One region of the Geobacillus sp. FJAT-46040 genome, then DNA from elsewhere that is predicted to be linked to it. Evidence: riboswitches for the same ligand, from Rfam matches in the RefSeq annotation. Region 1 holds a riboswitch; each other region holds the start of a gene.
What was found. Region 1 has a riboswitch for S-adenosylmethionine ahead of CD000_RS00135 (methionine ABC transporter ATP-binding protein). Riboswitches for the same ligand answer to the same signal wherever they lie in the genome.
Positions count from the first base shown of each region.

Region 1 (6,674 bases):
CACGCTCAAATACGCCAATCAGCGCCAGCAATTCAAACGGCCGATTTCGCAGTTTACGTTGACGCAGGAAAAATTCGCGACGATGGCGTCGCGCCTGTATGCCGCCGAAAGCTCGGTTTACCGCACGGTCGGCTTGTTCGATGAACGGATGAGCCTGCTTGATGCGGAAAAGGCGAAAGATGGCAAAGAAGTGGCGAAATCGATCGCCGAATATGCGATCGAATGCTCATTGAACAAGTTTTTTGCCACGGAAGTGCTCGATTACATCGTGGATGAAGGCGTGCAAATCCACGGCGGGTACGGCTTTATGCAGGAATACGAAATTGAGCGCGCCTACCGCGATTCGCGCATCAACCGCATTTTCGAGGGGACGAACGAAATCAACCGCCTTCTCGTGCCGGGCATGTATTTGAAAAAGGCGTTAAAAGGCGAGCTGCCGCTCTTCCAAAAAGCGCAGCAGCTTCAGGAAGAACTGATGATGATGGCCGCCGAAGAGCCGGGGACGGGCGCGCTGGAACAAGAGAAATACTTGGTGCGCAACGCGAAAAAAATCGCCTTGATGGTCGCCGGTTTAGCGGCGCAAAAATACGGCCAGCGCATTGAAGAAGAGCAAGAAGTGCTCGTCAACATCGCCGACATCGTCTCGAACATTTATGCGATGGAATCAGCGCTTTTGCGCACGGAAAAAGCGATTCAGGCGAGCGGTGAGGAGAAAAACAAACAAAAATTGCTGTACACGCAAATTTTCTGCCAAGAGGCGTTCAATGAAATTGAAGCCCATGCGAAAGAAACGCTCGTCGCCGTCGAACAAGGAGACACGCTGCGGATGATGCTCGCCGCTCTCCGACGGCTGACGCGCCATACGCCGATCAACGTGATCGCGAAAAAACGCGAAGCGGCCGCCGCGCTCATTGAAGCCGAACGGTATATTGTGTGATAATGGGAAGCACCAGGCGTTTGCCTGGTGCTTCTTATTTGTTTGCCACACAGCGGAAATGAAAGGGAGGAGTGAAGATGGCGCTCACGCTCTATTGGTATCCAAAATGCGGAACGTGCCGGAAGGCGAAAAAATGGTTGGATGAACACGGCATTGAGGTGCAAACGGTGCATTTGGTCGACGAGCCGCTGACGAAAGAGCAGCTCGCCCGTTTGCACCGTCAAAGCGGGCTGCCGCTCAAAAAATTTTTCAACACGAGCGGGATGAAATACCGCGAGCTTGGCTTGAAGGACAAGCTCGACCGCGCATCGGAAGACGAGATGCTCGATTGGCTCGCCTCGGACGGGATGTTGGTCAAACGGCCGATTTTGACGGACGGCGAGCGGGTCGTCGTGGGCTTTCGCGAACAAGAATACGAGGCGTTTTTCGCGGCGGGGACATAAAAAATTTTTTGCAAAATCGGGTGAATTCAGTGAGTTTTTGCGGAAAATCGGTTATGATGAAAAGGAATATACATTTTGTCGCAATGGAGGGATACGATGAACACGCCGAAAGAACTTCGCTATACAAAGGAGCATGAGTGGGTGCGCGTGGAAGGAGAGAACGTGCGCATCGGCATTACGGATTACGCCCAATCAGAGCTTGGCGACATCGTCTTTGTCGAGCTGCCGGAAGTCGGCGCAGAGGTTACGGCGAACGAGCCGTTCGGCAGCGTTGAATCGGTGAAAACGGTCTCGGAATTGTATGCGCCGATCAGCGGCACGGTCGTTGAAGTGAATGAGGCGTTAAATGACCATCCGGAGTACGTGAACGAATCGCCGTATGACAAAGCGTGGATGATCGTCGTCAAACCGAATGATTTGAGCGAAATCGACAATTTGTTGACGGCGGAACAATACGAGGCGATGATCAACGAAGGATAAACGTTCCTGCAATCTTCGCTTCGATTCGGGCACTCTATACATACCGGAATTTGATTGAAAAAAGGGGTGCTCGCGATGGCGCTGCAAACGACGCGCATAGATGTCACGGACCGGATCATCGGCAAACTGAACGGCCGCTCGCTGGAGTTGTACGAGGAAGGAGAGCTCATCGGGCGCCTTCCGCTTCCGGCGGCCGTCCCGTTGAAAAAGGGGTATACCGAACAAAACGGAAGAATTTACAAACAGGTGACCGCTACCGTTGAGCCGGACCAAAAATATGTCGATTGCGACGGGGAAGCGGGCTGGTGTTGAAAGGCAACGGTGGATGGCTGTTGCTTTTCATTTTCAACATTTGGCCGGCGCAAGACATACAATAATAGTATCCTCATTTGAAGTTAGGTGGGTCGGACATGCGACGCGTGGAAAAAGTGATCATCGTCGAAGGGCGATCAGACAAGCAAAAAGTGGCGGCGGTGCTGAACGAACCAGTCGTCATCGTCTGCACAAACGGCACGATCAGTGATGCGCGCCTTGAGGAGCTGGCCGATGAGCTGGAAGGATGCGGTGTATACGTCTTGGCCGATGCCGATGAGGCGGGAGAAAAATTGCGCCGGCAGTTTCGCCGCATGTTTCCAGAGGCGGAGCATCTTTACATTGACCGGGCGTATCGCGAAGTGGCGGCCGCTCCGCCTTGGCACTTGGCGCAAGTGCTGTTGCGCGCTCGTTTCGACGTCCGCATCGAATCGCTCATGAGGGGAAGAGGCGAGTGAAAGCGATCGACCGAAACGATGTCATGCGAGTGGTGGAAGTCGAGCCGCTTCTGGCCCTTTACTTGTATACCCCGCTGTGCGGCACGTGCCAGCTGGCGCGGCGGATGCTCACGGTGGTGGAGCAGTTGTTTCCGGCGCTGCCGTTTTACGAAACGGACATCAACTATATCCCTGAGCAGGCCGTTGCGTGGAAAATTGAAAGCGTTCCTTGCCTGCTTCTTTTTAGGGACGGAACGGTCGCAGGCAAGTGGTATGCCTTTCATTCCGTTCCGTATTTGTACGAAGTGATTCAAGCCTGCTTGCCGTCCCGATGATTCGCCTTTTTTTGACGCTGTTTGACACATTTCTTGGGAAATGACAAAAACGGCGCTCGTTCGTCAACGGGTTGTCGAGATTTTTGTAAAGGATTTCTCCTCTTCAGGTGGAAGTGAAAAAAATAAAAATGGGGGAGGGGATATCCATGGAAATGCGTGAATTAGTTGGGCAGTTCGTGGAACGGATGCAAGTGTTGCACCATTTGGTGCCGATTTTGCCGGATGAGCAGCTGTATGTTCGGTTTGAAAGCGATGACGAAACCGCCTTGCTGTTGATCGGCAAGGAATCAGCCGCTAGAGGGATGGAAAACGATGAACGGAAAACATTGACGGTGCGCGGTTCCAAAGAGGCGCTCGCGTCCCTGCTGAACGGCGAACTGAAGCTGCAGCAGCTCGTCCGGCTGCGCGAAGTGCATGTATCGGGAAGCTTTCGTCATCTGTTGCTGCTTGAGTCGCTCCTCCATTTGGCTAAGCCGTATCGGCATGTTGGGTGAAATTTTTATTGACAATGTTCGACACAAGGTGATACAATCACAGCTGTAGTCAATCGAATAGGTGATTGTTGCGCTCTTATCAAGAGAGGTGGAGGGATGTGCCCAATGAAGCCCGGCAACCGTCAGCGCATGTGCTGAAATGGTGCCAATTCACACAAAGCGGCCTGCTTTGAGAGATAAGAGACAGAATGGTGCACAATACCTTTCTGTTCTCTGCGGGCAGAAAGGTTTTCTTTTTGCGCTCCGCCGCTTGGGGAGGAAGGTGAAACGATGATTACACTCGAACAAGTGACGAAAATCTATCAAGCGGCCAACGGCTCGGTCACGGCTGTCGACAATGTGTCGCTTGAGATTCGCGAAGGGGAAATTTTCGGCATTATCGGCTACAGCGGCGCGGGGAAAAGCACGCTCATCCGCTTGCTCAATGGGCTCGAGAAGCCGACGAGCGGCAAGGTGATCGTCGCCGGCCGCGACATGGGGCGCATCAAAGGGCGGGAGCTGCGCAAGGCGCGTCAAGAAATCGGGATGATTTTCCAGCATTTCAACTTGCTTTGGTCTCGCACAGTCAGGGAAAACATTGCCTTTCCGCTTGAAATTGCCGGCGTCCCGAAAGAGGAGCGGAACAAGCGGGTGGATGAATTGATCGAGCTTGTCGGCCTTTCCGGGCGCGAGGATGCCTACCCGTCGCAGCTGAGCGGCGGGCAAAAGCAGCGGGTCGGCATCGCCCGGGCGCTCGCCAACAACCCGAAAGTCTTGCTGTGCGACGAGGCGACATCGGCGCTCGACCCGCAGACGACCGATGCGATTTTGGACTTGCTCGTTGACATCAACAAGCGGCTCGGGCTGACGATTGTGCTGATCACCCATGAAATGCACGTCATCCGCAAAATTTGCGACCGCGTTGCGGTGATGGAAAGCGGCCGAATCGTCGAGCAAGGCGAAGTGTTGCATGTGTTCCGCAACCCGCAGCAGCCGATCACGAAACGGTTCGTCAAGCAGCTGATCGAGCCCGAGGAGACGGAAGAGGCGATTTCTCATTTGTTTGGCCAATACCCGAGCGGGCTGATCGCGCAGCTGACGTTTGTCGGCGCGGCAGCCGGAAAGCCGCTCACCACCGAAGTGGTGCGTCAGTTTGCCGTCGATGTCAACATTTTGCAAGGGAAAATTTCGCAAACCCATCAAGGCGCCTATGGGGTGCTGTTCGTGCACCTCGACGGGGCGAGGGATGAAATCGACCGGGCGCTTGACTACATTCAAAGCCAGCAGGTGGCGGTGGAGGTGATTCACGATGCTCGCTAACCTCCTGCCGAACGTGCAATGGGAGACGATGTGGGCGGCGACGGTCGAGACGCTGTATATGACGGGAGTGGCGGTGGCGGCCACTTTCGTCCTCGGAATCGTTCTTGGCTTGCTTCTATTTTTGACAGCGAAGGGCAACCTATGGGAAAACCGGTTTGTCAATACAGTGATTGCGGCGTTTGTGAACATTTTCCGCTCGATTCCGTTTATTATTTTGATCATTTTGCTCATTCCGTTTACCACCTGGCTTGTCGGGACGATGCTTGGCGCCAATGCGGCGCTGCCGGCTTTGGTCATTGGGGCCGCGCCGTTTTACGCCCGCATGGTCGAAATCGCTCTTCGCGAAATTGATAAAGGCGTCATCGAAGCAGCCCAAGCGATGGGCGCCTCAACGTGGACGATCATTTGGAAAGTGCTGCTGCCGGAGTCTTTGCCGGCGCTCGTCTCCGGCATTACGGTGACGGCGGTGTCGCTCGTCAGCTATACAGCGATGGCTGGAGCCATCGGCGCCGGCGGGCTTGGGAACTTGGCGTATTTGGAAGGGTTCCAGCGCAACCATAACGATGTGACATTTGTCGCAACCGTATTGGTGTTGGTCATTGTATTTATCATTCAGCTGATCGGTGACTTTGTCACTTCGAAAATCGATAAACGATAAAGGGGGAAACAACTGATGAAGAAATGGTTGGGTGTGTTGCTCGCCGCCATTCTCGTGCTCGCTTTGGCGGCATGCGGCGGCAACAATAACGACAGCGCGGAAGGCGGCAAAGACGGCAAATTGGTGAAGTTGAAAGTCGGCGCGTCGAACGTGCCGCACGCGGAAATTTTGGAAAAAGCGAAACCGATTTTGAAGAAAAAAGGCATCGACTTGGAGATCATTACGTTCCAAGATTACATCTTGCCGAACAAAGCGTTGGCTGATAAAGACATCGACGCCAACTACTTCCAGCACATTCCGTACTTGGAATCGCAAATGAAAGAACACGGCTATGATTTCGTCAACGCCGGCGGCATTCATATCGAGCCGATCGGCCTGTATTCCAAAAAATACAAAAGCATTGAAGAACTGCCGGACGGCGCGACGATCATCATGAGCAACTCGGTCGCCGACCATGGCCGCATTTTGTCGATGCTGCAAGAAAAAGGGCTCATCAAATTGAAACCGGGCGTCGATAAAACGAAAGCGACAGTCAATGACATCATCGAAAATCCAAAGCATTTAAAATTTAAGGCCGATGTCGACGCCGGGCTTCTGCCGCAAATTTACAAAAACGGCGAAGGCGATGCGGTGCTGATCAACGCCAACTATGCGCTTGACGCCGGTTTGGACCCGGCGAAAGACCCGATCGCCGTGGAGTCGCCGAAAAACAATCCGTATGTGAACATTATTGCGGTGCGCAAAGGCGATGAAAACCGGAAAGAAATCAAAACGCTTGTCGAAGTGCTGCAATCGAAAGAAATCCAAGATTTCATTAAAGAAAAATACCACGGCGCCGTCATTCCAGCGGCGACAAACAATCAATAACGGAAGCGAATCGCTTCCGTTATTTTTTGCACAAAAAAGAGCCACCCGAAAGTTCAAAACCGTTTTGGATGGAGAGACGCCGCGGCCGGTCTGTTTTCCCGCGCTTCATCGGTTGTTCAAACGCGCCAGTACGGCGGCCGCGTTTGGCGGCGGGGCGGCGATGAGCCAGGCGGTGACGCTCGTGCAAGAATGCCTCCGCGAGCTGCGGGCGGCTCACTAGACTCCGGAAAAAACGGGGGCTTTTTTTTGCAAAAACTCGTACAAGCTTGAGGTTTTCGTGTAAAATAGTAAAAGGCGCTATTTTTTCACACGGCCATCGTGAAAAACAGAGCAGGGAAGTTGCAGGTAGTTTTCATTTGTTATAAAATTGTAATGAGAATAAAATGAGAATGAGCGATCGCTAGAAGACAAG
Region 1 is NZ_NISS01000001.1:20,647-27,320, forward strand. It holds gene CD000_RS00100 (acyl-CoA dehydrogenase family protein) at 1-937, shown strand, start outside; gene CD000_RS00105 (arsenate reductase family protein) at 1,015-1,380, shown strand; gene gcvH (glycine cleavage system protein GcvH) at 1,477-1,860, shown strand; gene CD000_RS00115 (YusG family protein) at 1,936-2,172, shown strand; gene CD000_RS00120 (toprim domain-containing protein) at 2,271-2,630, shown strand; gene CD000_RS00125 (thioredoxin family protein) at 2,627-2,944, shown strand; gene CD000_RS00130 (sterol-binding protein) at 3,091-3,438, shown strand; SAM riboswitch class I at 3,512-3,621, shown strand; gene CD000_RS00135 (methionine ABC transporter ATP-binding protein) at 3,709-4,737, shown strand; gene CD000_RS00140 (methionine ABC transporter permease) at 4,727-5,395, shown strand; gene CD000_RS00145 (MetQ/NlpA family ABC transporter substrate-binding protein) at 5,411-6,262, shown strand; partial or broken gene CD000_RS00150 (carboxymuconolactone decarboxylase family protein) at 6,393-6,482, shown strand.

Region 2 (6,674 bases), 2.0 Mb from region 1:
TCCGCCTCGGCGATCACTTCGCCCCATGGGTCGATGACGAGCGAATGGCCGGCAAAGACGTTGTTCGGGTCGCGGCCAGCCCGGTTGCAGGCGACGACGTAGCATTGGTTTTCAATCGCCCGCGCCATCAAGAGCGTCCGCCAATGGTGCAGGCGGGGAAGCGGCCATTCGGCGACGACAAACAGCACTTCCGCCCCAGCCAAAGCATGGGCGCGAATCCACTCCGGAAAGCGGATGTCATAGCAAATGACCCCGGCGCATGCAAGCCCGTCGAGCGAAAACAAGCCTAAGCTGCTTCCCGGCTGCAAATACAAATGTTCATCCATTAATTGAAACAGATGGAGTTTGCTGTATTCGCCGACGATTTGACCGCTCCGGTCGGCCACGATCATCGTGTTCGTCACGCCGGTTGTTGTTTTTTTAGCGACCGAGCCGGCGACGAGATGGATGTTGTGTGCTTGCGCTAGGCGGGAGGCGAACGCTTTCGCCCGTTCGGCGCCTTCGTCGGCAATCTCATCTAGGCGCGTCAAATCGTAGCCGGTCGTCCATAATTCCGGCAGCACGATGATATTCGCGCCGTCCTTGACGGCCGATTCAATGGCGCTTTCCGCGCACCGTTCGTTTTCGTTCGGGTCGCCAAACGCAATATCAAGCTGGAGGCAGGCGATGCGGATCGTCATGAGTTTTCACCTCGAAAAAATTTTGCTTTACATTTTGCTTTTTACGATATATGATGTTGCACTAGAATTTCAAGAATTTTTTAAGAAGGTGTGGGCGATGACGATGGAAATTCCTTTTTCCGAGCTGCTTGAGCAGCTGCCAAAGCAATTTTTCGCCTCGCTTGTCGCAAAAGTCGGGGAGAAAATCAAGGCCGGATGCGACGTGATCAATTTAGGGCAAGGCAACCCGGATCAGCCGACGCCAAAGCATATCGTTGAGGCGATGCAGCGGGCGGCGGCCAATCCGAAATACCATAAATATTCGCCATTTCAAGGCTACTTCTTTTTGAAAGAAGCCATTGCCGCGTTTTACGCGCGTGAATACGGGGTGAACGTCGATCCAGACCGCGAAGTCGCCATTTTGTTCGGCGGCAAGGCCGGGCTTGTCGAGCTGCCGCTTTGCCTCGTCAACCCGGGCGATGTGGTGCTTGTCCCGGACCCGGGCTATCCGGACTATTGGTCGGGGATCGTGCTTGCCCGCGCGCGGATGGAGATGATGCCGCTTTCTTCGGAAAACGGATTCTTACCGGATTACGAAGCCATTCCGGAGTCGGTCGCCGACCGAGCGAAGCTCATGTTTTTAAACTATCCGAACAATCCGACTGGCGCGACGGCGACAAAGGAATTTTTCGCGGAGACGGTGGCGTTTGCCGCCAAGCACGGCATTGCCGTCGTGCACGATTTCGCTTATGGGGCGATCGGCTTTGACGGCCGAAAACCGGTCAGCTTCTTGGAAGCCGATGGGGCGAAAGACGTCGGCGTCGAGATTTACACCTTTTCGAAAACATACAATATGGCCGGCTGGCGCGTGGCGTTTGCCGTCGGCAACGAGCGGATCATTCGGGCGCTTGAGCTTTTGCAGGATCATTTGTATGTCAGCTTGTTCGGCGCCATCCAGGAAGCGGCCGCCGCGGCGCTCCTTGGTCCGCAAGATTGTGTCACGGAGTTGGTCGCATTGTATGAGGCGCGCCGCAATGCGTTCATCGCTGCGCTCTGCGAGATCGGCTGGGAAGCGCCGGCGCCGTCTGGATCATTTTTCGCCTGGCTTCCGTTGCCAAAAGGCGCATCATCCGCCGAATTTGCCGATCTGTTGCTTGAGCGGGCGCACGTCGCCGTCGCCCCAGGCATCGGTTTTGGAAAACACGGCGAAGGGTATGTGCGCGTCGGCCTCTTGACCGATGAAGCGCGGCTTCGCGAAGCAGCGGAGCGGATCGGCCGCCTTGGATTGTTCGAAAAAAATTTTTGAAAAATGATTGACAACGCCAATCGGCGATGTCATAATTCAAAGTAAATTTGCCAATTGTTTGATAAGTGCATAAACGAGCAGGCTTTCTTATCAAGAGCAGGCGGAGGGACGAGCCCAATGAAGCCCGGCAACCGGCTTGGCGCGCGCCAAGCACGGTGCTAATTCTTGCAGCGGAAACGCTGAGAGATAAGAAGAGCGCCATGGATGAGTGACGCCTCTTCTTATGAAGAGGCGTTTTTATTTCGAGATTGAGAGGGATGAACGATGAGTGCAGTGATGGCAACGTATTTGCTTCATGATGAAACAGACATTCGGAAAAAGGCGGAAGGGATCGCGCTCGGCTTGACGATCGGCACGTGGACCGACTTGCCGGCGTTGGAGCAGGAGCAGCTTCGCAAACATAAAGGGGAAGTCGTCGCTATTGAAGAGCTTGGCGAAAGCGAGCGGGTAAACGCCTATTTCGGCAAGCGGCTGAAGCGGGCGATCGTCAAAATCGCCTACCCGACAGTCAACTTCAGCGCCGATTTGCCGGCATTGTTGGTCACGACGTTCGGCAAGCTGTCGCTCGACGGTGAAGTGCGGCTGCTTGATTTAGAGTTTCCGGATGAATGGAAGCGACAGTTTCCTGGGCCGCGCTTTGGCATCGACGGCATTCGCGACCGAGTCGGGGTGCATAACCGCCCACTGTTGATGAGCATTTTTAAAGGCATGATCGGCCGCGATTTGGCGTACTTGACGTCGGAATTGAAAAAACAGGCGCTCGGCGGCGTTGACCTGGTCAAAGACGATGAAATTTTGTTTGACAGCGAACTTCTTCCGTTTGAAAAGCGGATCACCGAGGGCAAGGCGGCCCTTCAGGAAGTGTACGAACAAACAGGCAAGCGGACGTTGTATGCCGTCAACTTGACCGGCAAAACGTTTGCGTTAAAGGACAAAGCGAAACGAGCCGCCGAGCTTGGCGCTGATGTGCTGTTGTTTAACGTCTTCGCTTATGGGCTTGACGTGTTGCAGGCGTTGCGCGAGGATGAGGAGATTGCGGTGCCGATTATGGCTCACCCGGCGTTCAGCGGCGCTGTTACGCCGTCGGAGTTTTATGGGGTGGCTCCTTCGCTTTGGCTTGGAAAGCTTTTGCGGCTCGCCGGTGCCGACTTTGTCCTGTTCCCGTCGCCGTATGGCAGCGTGGCCTTGGAGCGTGAGCAGGCGCTTGGCATTGCAAGGGCGCTCACCGACGACCAAGAGCCGTTCGCTCGGGCATTTCCGGTTCCGTCGGCCGGCATTCACCCGGGATTGGTGCCGCTCATCATCCGCGATTTCGGCCTTGACAGCATCGTCAACGCCGGCGGCGGCATCCACGGCCATCCGGACGGGGCGATCGGTGGCGGACGGGCGTTTCGCGCGGCGATCGACGCAGTGCTGGCCGGCCGTCCGCTGCGTGCGGCGGCAGCAGAAAACGAAGCGCTGCAAAAAGCGATCGACCGCTGGGGCGTCGTTGAGGTGGAAGCATGACGAAACAGCTCGTTCTCTTTTGTGATTTTGACGGCACCATTACGGAAAACGACAACATCATCGCGATTATGAAACAGTTCGCCCCGCCGGAGTGGGAGGCGTTAAAAGACGACATTCTCGCTGAGCGCATTTCTGTTCAGGAAGGAGTCGGGAAGATGTTTTCCCTCCTTCCGTCCACGTTGAAGGATGAAATTGTGGATTTCCTGCGGCGCACCGCTCGGTTGCGCGCGGGATTCCGAGAGTTTGTCGCGTTTACGAAAGAGCGAGGCATTCCGCTTTATATCGTCAGCGGCGGCATCGACTTTTTTGTCTATCCGCTGCTTGAAGGGCTCATTGAACCGGAGCGCATTTTTTGCAACGGCTCCGATTTCAGCGGTGAGACGATCCGCATCACATGGCCGCATGCGTGCGACGGTGAGTGCCAAAACGGCTGCGGCTGCTGCAAGCCATCGCTCCTTCGCAAGCTTGCCCGCCCGGACGGATACCATGTCGTCATTGGCGATTCGATTACGGATTTAGCGGTGGCGAAGCAAGCGGATTACGTGCTGGCGCGCGATTTTCTGCTCCAAAAATGCCAAGAGCTCGGCTTGCCGCATGCGCCGTTTGCAACGTTTTTTGACGTGATTGATGCGTTGCAGCGAATGGAGGTGATCGTATGAGCATCTTCGTGAAAAAGTGGAACGAGCTCGCGGAAGTGAAAGCCGAGCTCGCCGCCCGCGACTGGTTTTTCGCGACAAGCGGCAATTTGTCGATCAAGGTGACAGACGACCCATTGACGTTTTTGGTGACAGCGAGCGGCAAGGATAAGCGGAAGCAAACAGATGAGGATTTTCTGCTCGTTGACGCCGCCGGAAAACCGGCGGAGGAAACAAACTTGAAGCCCTCGGCCGAGACGCTCTTGCACGCGGAAATTTACGGACGGACGAATGCCGGCTGCGTCTTGCACGTTCATACGGTCGACAACAACTTGATTTCTGAACTGTATGCGCAAAACGGGGAAGCGGTCTTTTCCGGCCAGGAAATCATCAAGGCGTTCGGCATTTGGGAGGAAAATGCCGCCGTGCGCATCCCGATTATTGACAATTACGCCGACATTCCGACGCTCGCTCGGGAGTTTGCGAACTATATCCATGGCGACGCCGGCGCCGTGTTGATCCAAAACCATGGCATCACGGTCTGGGGGCGTACAGCGTTTGAAGCGAAAAAACATTTGGAGGCATGGGAGTTTTTGTTCCGCTGGCAGGTGAAGCGGCTGCTTTTGCAGCGGGCCGGCCTGCCGGTTGGCTAATCCATATACATTTTTCCAAAGGAGGATGTGAACAATGGCAGTCATCAAAGTGAGAAAAACGGGCCAAGTGATTGAAGGAGAAGACAATGTGCGCGCGTTTTTGAACAGTCAAGGGGTGTTGTATGAACATTGGGACATCACGAAACTGCCGGAGCATTTGCGCGATAAATATGTTCTGACAGATGAAGAAAAAAATGAAATTTTAGCGACGTTCAAAGACGAAATTGAAGATTTAGCGGCGCGCCGCGGCTACAAAACGTGGGATATCGTCGCTCTGTCCGACGCGACGCCGAACTTGGATGAGTTGCTGAAAAAATTTGAACAAGTGCACATCCATACGGAAGATGAAGTGCGCGCCATTACGGCCGGCCATGGCATTTTCATTATCAAAGGCGACAAAGAGACCGGCTATTTTGACGTCGAGCTGGAAGCCGGCGATGTCATTTCCGTGCCGGAAGGGAATCCGCACTACTTTACGCTCATGGACGACCGCCAAGTCGTAGCCGTCCGCCTGTTCATCGACCCGTCCGGTTGGGTCGCCCATCCGTATGAAGAGAAAGAAGAGGCTGTCCAATAATGAGAACACCCCGTTGCCAGGCAAGGCAGCGGGGTGTTTCGTTCTGTATGGAGAGGAGAGCTTGCCTCGATGACGGAAGGAGAGACCGCTAAAACGATTCGGTTAACAAAATCATAAACAAAATGCCGATAATAAAGGCGTACGTCGAGATCCGTTCGTTGCCGTCGCCATGGCTTTCGGGAATGAGCTCTTTGTAAATGATGAACAGCATCGCCCCGGCGGCAAACGCCAACCCGTATGGAACGAGGCCGCGGAAGAGAGAGGTTAAATAAAAGCCGAGCAAAGACGTCACAATTTCGACCGCGCCGGTTAACGTGGCAATGACAAACGCTTTAAAGCGGCCAATCTGCTGATTGACTAAAAACAAGGCGACCAAAAATCCTTCCGGCGCGTTTTGCAAGCCGATGGCCAATGCGATCAAATTGCCGATTTGCGAAGCGCCGTCTGAGGCGTAGCTCACCCCGACTGACAGCCCTTCGGGGAGATTGTGCATCACAATGGCGGCGATGATGAGCATCGCCTTTTCGTCGAATTGCAAGCCGCTTTTCGTATGCTCCAAGTCGATATGGGGGACGGTCATCTCAAGCAACGTTAACACGAGCACCCCCGCCGCCAATCCGATGGCGAGCGCCTCAAAACCGCCGGACCGCAGGGCCTCGGGAATAAGACTTGTCATCGAGGCCGCCATCATAATGCCGGCTGAAAACGCGAGGAGCACATCGCGCCAGCGGTGAGTGAGCGATTTGGCCATAAACAAAATCGGCACAGCGCCAAGTCCGGTCGATAAGGCGGACAGCACACTGCCGGTCAATACCTCGTTCATCCAATTCCCCCTTCATCAGCCTTTATTTTTTCATATGCGCCGTTTCCACAAATGTGACAATCGCCCAAGCGCTGCCCTATAACAAAATTATCATAGCGAAAGGAACGGCCGCTGGCGAGAAAAATGGACCAGCGCCTGGCAAAAACGGTTGCCTGCCTGTTTGCTGTTCAAGTATAATGCAAGTAAGAAATGGTTAAATGCAAAGGGTTGGATGGCATGGAACAAAAAGAGCAAGAACTCGAGCAATCGCTAAAGTTGTTTATCGTATTGTCGCGGGCTTACCGCGCCGTAAGCGACCAAGTGAACAAATCAATCCACTCATTCGGGGTCAATCCGACCGAATTTGCCGTGTTAGAATTGTTATACCATAAAGGGGATCAGCCGCTCCAGCAAATTGGCGAAAAAATTTTGCTGGCGAGCGGGAGCATCACCTACGTCATTGACAAACTGGAAAACAAAGGATTGATCGTCCGCCGCGCCTGCGAAAAGGACCGGCGCGTCACGTACGCGTCCAT
Region 2 is NZ_NISS01000001.1:2,008,128-2,014,801, reverse strand. It holds gene CD000_RS10605 (carbon-nitrogen family hydrolase) at 1-680, opposite strand, end outside; gene CD000_RS10600 (pyridoxal phosphate-dependent aminotransferase) at 778-1,965, shown strand; SAM riboswitch class I at 2,050-2,158, shown strand; gene mtnW (2,3-diketo-5-methylthiopentyl-1-phosphate enolase) at 2,230-3,471, shown strand; gene mtnX (2-hydroxy-3-keto-5-methylthiopentenyl-1-phosphate phosphatase) at 3,468-4,130, shown strand; gene CD000_RS10585 (methylthioribulose 1-phosphate dehydratase) at 4,127-4,759, shown strand; gene CD000_RS10580 (1,2-dihydroxy-3-keto-5-methylthiopentene dioxygenase) at 4,794-5,336, shown strand; gene CD000_RS10575 (ZIP family metal transporter) at 5,425-6,159, opposite strand; gene CD000_RS10570 (MarR family winged helix-turn-helix transcriptional regulator) at 6,376-6,674, shown strand, end outside.
Region 2: another riboswitch for S-adenosylmethionine. It lies ahead of mtnW (2,3-diketo-5-methylthiopentyl-1-phosphate enolase); the one in region 1 lies ahead of CD000_RS00135 (methionine ABC transporter ATP-binding protein).

Region 3 (6,674 bases), 2.1 Mb from region 1:
CCCTGGATCGCCGATGACGCGGACGTTTGCAGGATAGGCGCCTAACGTTTTTAATACCGCTTCGCTGAGCGGGCCGCGAATGCCGGCAAAGGCGGCCGAGGCGAGGACGGTGCGGAACAGCTCGACGTCGTTGGCGGAAAAGTGGCGGTGAAGCGCTGGCTTAGCGCCTGCACACAAGGCGTCGGTTTCAGCTTCACCGATCCAGTCAATGCCGCTTCCCCATATCCATATTGGTTTTCCAGCTTCGTGCGCCTCTTGCAAAACGGCCATGTAGCCTGGAAGCAAGAGCGAACCGCCGCCGAGCACGACGGCGTCGTACGGGCTCGTATCTTTCCAGTTGACCTTGGGCGTCGATGGGATGATTTGAACGTCCGGGGCGTATTGGCGGGCATAGGAGGCAAAAAGATTCCATAACAGCTCGTCGCCTACGTTTTGAAAGCCGATCCAACCGATTTTGCGCCGCATTCTTGATGAGGAGCAAGAACAGCGGGACATTTTGGAGGACGAGCGCGAACTGTTGCAAGCCATTTTGACCGAGTTGCGCACAGGGGCGCCACCCGCGGAAGATATTGGCGACGAGCTCGAGGACTTGATTGGGGAGAGAGTAGAAATTACGGTCAATTTCGGCCCGGTGAGCGGCACAGTCATCGCCGTCCGAAACGATTATGCCGTGCTTGAGGATGCGCTCGGGCGTTTCGTTTACATTCCGTTTGCCAGCATTCAAGCCATCACCCGTTTAGAAGGCTGATGAAAAACAATGGATTCGCTCGATTTATGAGAAATCACAAGGAATGAAGTGATGGTGTTGCAAGGTTTTTCAATTTGAGAAACACTGTTGGAGAGCAGTATTTCTCCTTAAATCACCGGCCTTTTAGACTGAAAGGAGGGAGGAGACAATGGACTTTGCGACCACATTCGAAGAGCAGCTCCGCCGCCTCATCGGGGAAACGATCCAAGTCGCGACGGACAACAACTTAATAGAGGGACGACTCACCGATGTCGAGGACGGAACGATCGAGCTTAGGGCGGAAGCGGGCGGATACGAGCGGGAAACGCGCACGGTGCTCATTCCGCTGACAGCCGTCAACTTTGTTCGGGAAGTGTAACGAAAAAAACAAAGGTATGCATCCGCCGAAACGATGCATACCTTTGTCGTTACCGCGTCGGAACGACCGATGGATGCTCATTGACAAACGACAACGCCTGCTCAAAATCGGCGATCAAATCGTTGACATCCTCAAGCCCGACGCTCAGCCGCAACAAGCCGTCGGTAATGCCGCGCCGGAGCCTCTCTTCTTTTGGCATCGCCGCATGCGACATTTTCGCTGGGTGCGATAAAATTGACTCGACCGCCCCAAGGCTGACAGCAAACACCGGCAAGCGGACGTTTTGCACGAACGTCCGAGCCGCTTCTTCATCGGCTAAACGGAACGACAGCACAGCGCCAAACCCGGCCGCCTGATGGCGCTGGATGTCATGGCCTGGGTGGTTCTCCAGCCCCGGATAATACACTTCTTCGACCTTTGGATGACAAGCCAAATACTTGGCGATGGCGGCCGCTGATTCAGACGACTGCTTCAGCCGAACGTGGAGCGTTTTTAATCCCCGCAGCACAAGCCACGCATCTTGGACGCCAAGGACGGCGCCAAACGCGTTTTGCAGTTTGTACAATTCTTTTCCCAATTCCTCGTCTTTCACGACCGCCAGCCCGGCGACGACGTCGCTATGGCCGGCTAAAAATTTCGTGGCGCTGTGAAGGACGACATCGACTCCAAGATCAAGCGGCCGCTGCAACGCCGGCGTCATGAACGTATTATCCAAGAATGTCAAACAGCCATGCGCCTTCGCCAACTTGACGACGCCTTGAATGTCGGTCACTTTTAACAATGGATTGGACGGCGTTTCCATATAAATGACTTTCGTGTTCGGCCGGATGTTTTCCGCCACTGCGTTTAAATCGGTCATATCGACAAACGTATATTCAATGCCAAAGCGGCCGAGCACCTCCGTAATCATCCGGTACGTGCCGCCGTAGACGTCTTCGGTCACGAGCACGTGGTCGCCTTTTGAGAGAAGCAAAAACGCCGTTGAAATAGCCGCCATGCCAGAGGCGAACGCAAACCCGCGCGTTCCGCCTTCTAACGCCGCGATCGTTTCCTCAAGCGCCTCGCGCGTCGGGTTGCCGGAGCGGCTGTAGTCGTATTTGCCGAATGAATCGAAATCGAACTGATGGAACGTGGAGGCGTGCTGGATCGGCACGCTCACCGCTCCCGTGTGGCGATCGACTTTCCATTCATTGTGGAGCAGTTTCGTTGAAAACGACCATTCCCGTTCCATCGCTTACACCTCTTTCATGTTTTTCAATGCCTGCGCCAAGTCGGCGATTAAATCATCCGCATGTTCGATGCCGACCGAGAAGCGGAGCAGCCGGTTGCAAATACCGTTTTGGATGCGGATTTCCTCAGGAATGTCCGCATGCGTCTGCGTCGCTGGGTACGTAATAAAGCTTTCGACTCCGCCCAGGCTTTCCGCGAACGTAATGAGGCGCAAGCTTTTTAAAAACCCGTTCACCCACTTTTCATCGGCAATCCGGAACGACAGCATCCCGCCTCTTCCTGGATATAAGACGTCTGTAACATCTTCATGTTCGCGCAAAAAGGCGCTGATGCGCTTGGCGTTTTCTTCGTGCTGGCGCATCCTTAGCGCCAGCGTTTTCATCCCGCGAATCAACAGCCACGAATCAAACGGCGACAAAACCGCGCCGATGGCGTTCTGATACTCGGCCAGGCGTTGACAGAGCTCCTCGCCCTTGGCGACGACAAGGCCAGCCAACACGTCGTTATGGCCGCCTAAATATTTCGTGGCGCTGTGGATGACAATATCGGCACCTTGTTCGATCGGGCGTTGAAGCACCGGTGTATAAAACGTGTTGTCAACGATCAACAAAAGCCCATGCCGCTTGGCGAATTCGGAGACGGCGCGGATATCGGTCTCATGCATAAGCGGGTTCGTCGGTGTTTCCAGGAAAATCGCTTTCGTTTTTTCGGTGATACACGCTTCCACCGCAGCGAGATCAGCAAAATCGACGTAATGGAATCCAAGACCATACTTGCGCCAGCCGCGCTCAAACAGGCGGTACGTGCCGCCGTAAAGGTCGGCCGATACGAGAAACTCATCTCCGCTCTCAAACAAGGCGAGCACCGTCTGAATGGCGGCCATGCCGGAGCTGAACGCATAGCCTTGGTCGCCACCTTCCAGTCTCGCGATTGCTTCTTCGACGATTTTGCGCGTGGGGTTGCCGGTGCGGATGTAGTCAAACCCAGTCGACTCTCCGATGCCGGCATGGCGGTAGGCGGTGGAAAAATAAACCGGCGGGTTGACCGTCCCCGTCACCGTTTCGCTCCGGTTGCCAATTTGCGCTAACAACGTCTCCAGTTTCTCCATCTCATCTCTCTCCTTCTGTTGAAAATTCCATCATCGATCAACGGCCGACCACTTAATGCCCAACGAAGCACCACTGTCCGTTGGGCAGCGGCCAAGCGCCTTCGTCCGAAACCGCCTCGCGGTTGATGGAAGCGGCCGCTTGAATAAATAAAAAAAGTCTTCTAAGAAGAAGACTTTTCCATACACATGGGGGCATGCTTCTTCTTATCTGCCGAATTGAATGCTCAATTCGCTGGATTTAGCACCTGGCCGTCGGGCGGCTGGTTGCTGAAGCTTCATTGGGCCAGTTCCCTCCGCTTCTCTTGATAAGAATGGGACGCGTATTCAATTTTTTTTTTAATAAAAATGTAACGCATTCCCCACGTTTTTGCAAGCCATTTTTTTGTCAGCGGTGCGATTCGGCAAATTCGCGAAAAATTCGAGCCCTTCATTCACATCTTTGGGCGCAAATATGTTACAATAACAGATGAACTTACGCTTTCATGGAGGATGGTCATGGCGACAGCAACAGGAACGATGCGCGACTGCAAGTTGTACAGCGGAGAGCTGCAAGAAGAAATCGAACTGCTCATCTACTTGCCAAGCAATTTTTCGCCGCTTTACAAATATCCTTTATTAATCGCGCAAGACGGCAAAGATTATTTTATGTATGGAAAAATGAAAACCGTCATCGAAACGCTGATGGCAGAAGGAACAATCGACCGGATGATCGTCGTCGGCATCCCGTATCGGAACGTCAACGACCGCTACGAGAAATACCACCCGGAAGGACGAAAGCACGAAGCATACCTTCGTTTTTTAGCCCATGAGCTCGTCCCGTTTTTGGACCGCGAACTGCCGACATACCAAATGGGCAAAGGCCGGGCGCTGATCGGCGATTCGCTCGGTGGAACGGTGTCGCTTCTAGCCGGGTTGTTGTATCCGCATACATTTGGGAAAATCGCCATGCAGTCCCCCTATATCGATGACTCGGTATTGGCGCGCATCCGCTCATTCCGCGATCCATCGCTCCTTTCGCTTTACCATTCTGTTGGCACAGAGGAAACAGCGGTGAAAACGACGGATGGCCATGTGCGCGATTTTATCACCCCGAATCGAATGGCGCGGGACTTGTTTATGGAAAAACGGTTTGCTTATACATACCATGAGTTCGAAGGCGGCCATGCGTGGACGTATTGGCAGCCGGATGTACCCCGGGCCGTAGCCGCTGTTTTATCATTATAGGACAAAACGGAGCAACTTCAAAGATGTTGAAGCCGCCGCATCCATTCCGTGCGTTTCCTGTGCATGGAAAAAGAACTGGTTCAAGGAGGGAAAACAAAATGAAGTACGGCATTGTGATCTTTCCGCCAAAACGGATTCAGGACTTCGCCAACTCGTACCGGAAACGGTACGACAGCCATTACGCCCTCATCCCGCCGCATATTACGCTGAAATACCCATTTGAAGCGGATGAGGAGCAAATAAAAAAAATGGCGAAAGAGTTGCGCCGCATTGCGGCGGAAACACCTCCCATTCCGATCAAAGTGACGAAATTCAGCTCGTTTTACCCGACAAGCAACATCATTTATTTGAAGGTGGAACCAAACGACGTGCTCGAGCGCCTTCATGAACAACTGCACAGCGGCTTGTTCGCCGGAAAGCCGGAGTTTATGTTCGTGCCTCACATTACGATCGGCCGCGATTTGCCGAGCGCAGAATATGCGGACGTCTACAGCCAGCTGAAGCTGCAAGATGTGCACTTCGAGGAGACCGTCGACCGCTTCCATCTTCTCTATCAGCTGGAAAACGGCTCGTGGACCGTCTATGAAACGTTTATCGTCGGAGGAAAGGAAACGGTCTGAGATGAACATTGCGATTGGCACAACGCAAGATCGCGCTTTGTACGAAGACGCCTTGCGCGTCCGCCGGCTCGTATTCATTGAGGAGCAAAACGTGCCGGAAGACGAGGAAATCGACGCATTCGAGGACGACTCGTTCCACCTCGTCCTGTATGATGGCCAAACACCGGTGGGTGCTGGGCGACTCCGTTTCATTGACGAAGGCGTCGGCAAAATCGAGCGCATTTGCGTCCTGCCGTCCTACCGCGGCCGCGGCGCCGGACGGATGGTGATGGAAGCGATCGAACAGCTGGCGAAAACAAAAGGGGCGAAAACGGCGAAACTGAACGCCCAGACGCACGCAGAACCGTTTTACCAAAAGCTCGGCTATACGACCGTCTCCGGCGTCTTTATGGACGCCGGCATCCCACATGTCACGATGGTGAAATCGCTCGAATGATGGCCATAGAACAGCCTCGTCTACACTGATCCAAGGCTTGGGATCATCGAACATCGTTTCGCTCTCCTGAGCCAAGCAGAGCAAAAGGGAGCTGTGCGCACGCAAGCTCCCTTTTGCTTACTTTTTGTTGTTCAGCATATTGGCGATCGTATTGAAATCAATTTGCTTGCCGTTATGGACGATCGCCTTGACGATTTGATCCTCAAGTTCTTTTGGCACTTTCCGGTTGGCAATTTGCGCCACCCGCTTCACCACTTGGCGCACCGTTTTTTCATCGCTGAAATTGGCGTTTTGCAGCGAGTTGGCGAGCTCAAAAACGTCTTTCATATTGACACCTGTTTTCTGTTCGATGTTTTTAAAAAATTGCTGATCCATCGTTCCGCCTCCTTCTCCCTGCTATATCGTATGATGCTCCCGCCTCGGCGTGCATCAAATTAGGGAAAGAAAAATACGAGCCGCTCCGTGGCGCCGAAACGGCCCGTATCCCATTCGCTTTTTCCGTTAGGCGACAAATGCCGCGCCGACAATAATCAACAAAATGAACAACACGACAATCAGCACAAAGCCACTGCCATAGCCACCGCCATAGCCGTAGCCGTAAGGATAACCATAACCGCAGAAGCCCATTATAATGTTCACCTCCTTCTCCGTTTACTGTATCGTATTCACCGGCTTAGCGGGGCGTATGGGCGCAAAGGCCATTTTGTCATCCAAATCGGCGGAACAGCTCGGCAAATTCCCGCTCCTTTTTCGCAAACCATTGCTCGATGTAGTCTAAGTTGCCTTGCACACTTTTTAAAAATCCATTGTTCAATTTTTCGATTTCTTGCAACTGTTTGTTAAAGTCCTTTCCCCATTGTTCAAACAGGCGGATGAACGTTTCATGCCCTTCTTTGCGTGACGCAACCCAACCTTCGAGCGCCTTTTCCAGTTCTTTGCTCACACTTTCC
Region 3 is NZ_NISS01000001.1:2,072,628-2,079,301, forward strand. It holds gene CD000_RS10905 (polysaccharide pyruvyl transferase family protein) at 1-465, opposite strand, end outside; gene CD000_RS10910 (hypothetical protein) at 455-748, shown strand; gene CD000_RS10915 (LSm family protein) at 897-1,106, shown strand; gene metC (cystathionine beta-lyase) at 1,156-2,337, opposite strand; gene CD000_RS10925 (methionine biosynthesis PLP-dependent protein) at 2,341-3,444, opposite strand; SAM riboswitch class I at 3,646-3,756, opposite strand; gene CD000_RS10930 (alpha/beta hydrolase) at 3,940-4,668, shown strand; gene CD000_RS10935 (YjcG family protein) at 4,767-5,288, shown strand; gene CD000_RS10940 (GNAT family N-acetyltransferase) at 5,290-5,724, shown strand; gene spoVIF (sporulation-specific transcription regulator SpoVIF) at 5,842-6,099, opposite strand; gene CD000_RS10950 (YjcZ family sporulation protein) at 6,226-6,351, opposite strand; gene CD000_RS10955 (hypothetical protein) at 6,431-6,667, opposite strand.
Region 3: another riboswitch for S-adenosylmethionine. It lies ahead of CD000_RS10925 (methionine biosynthesis PLP-dependent protein); the one in region 1 lies ahead of CD000_RS00135 (methionine ABC transporter ATP-binding protein).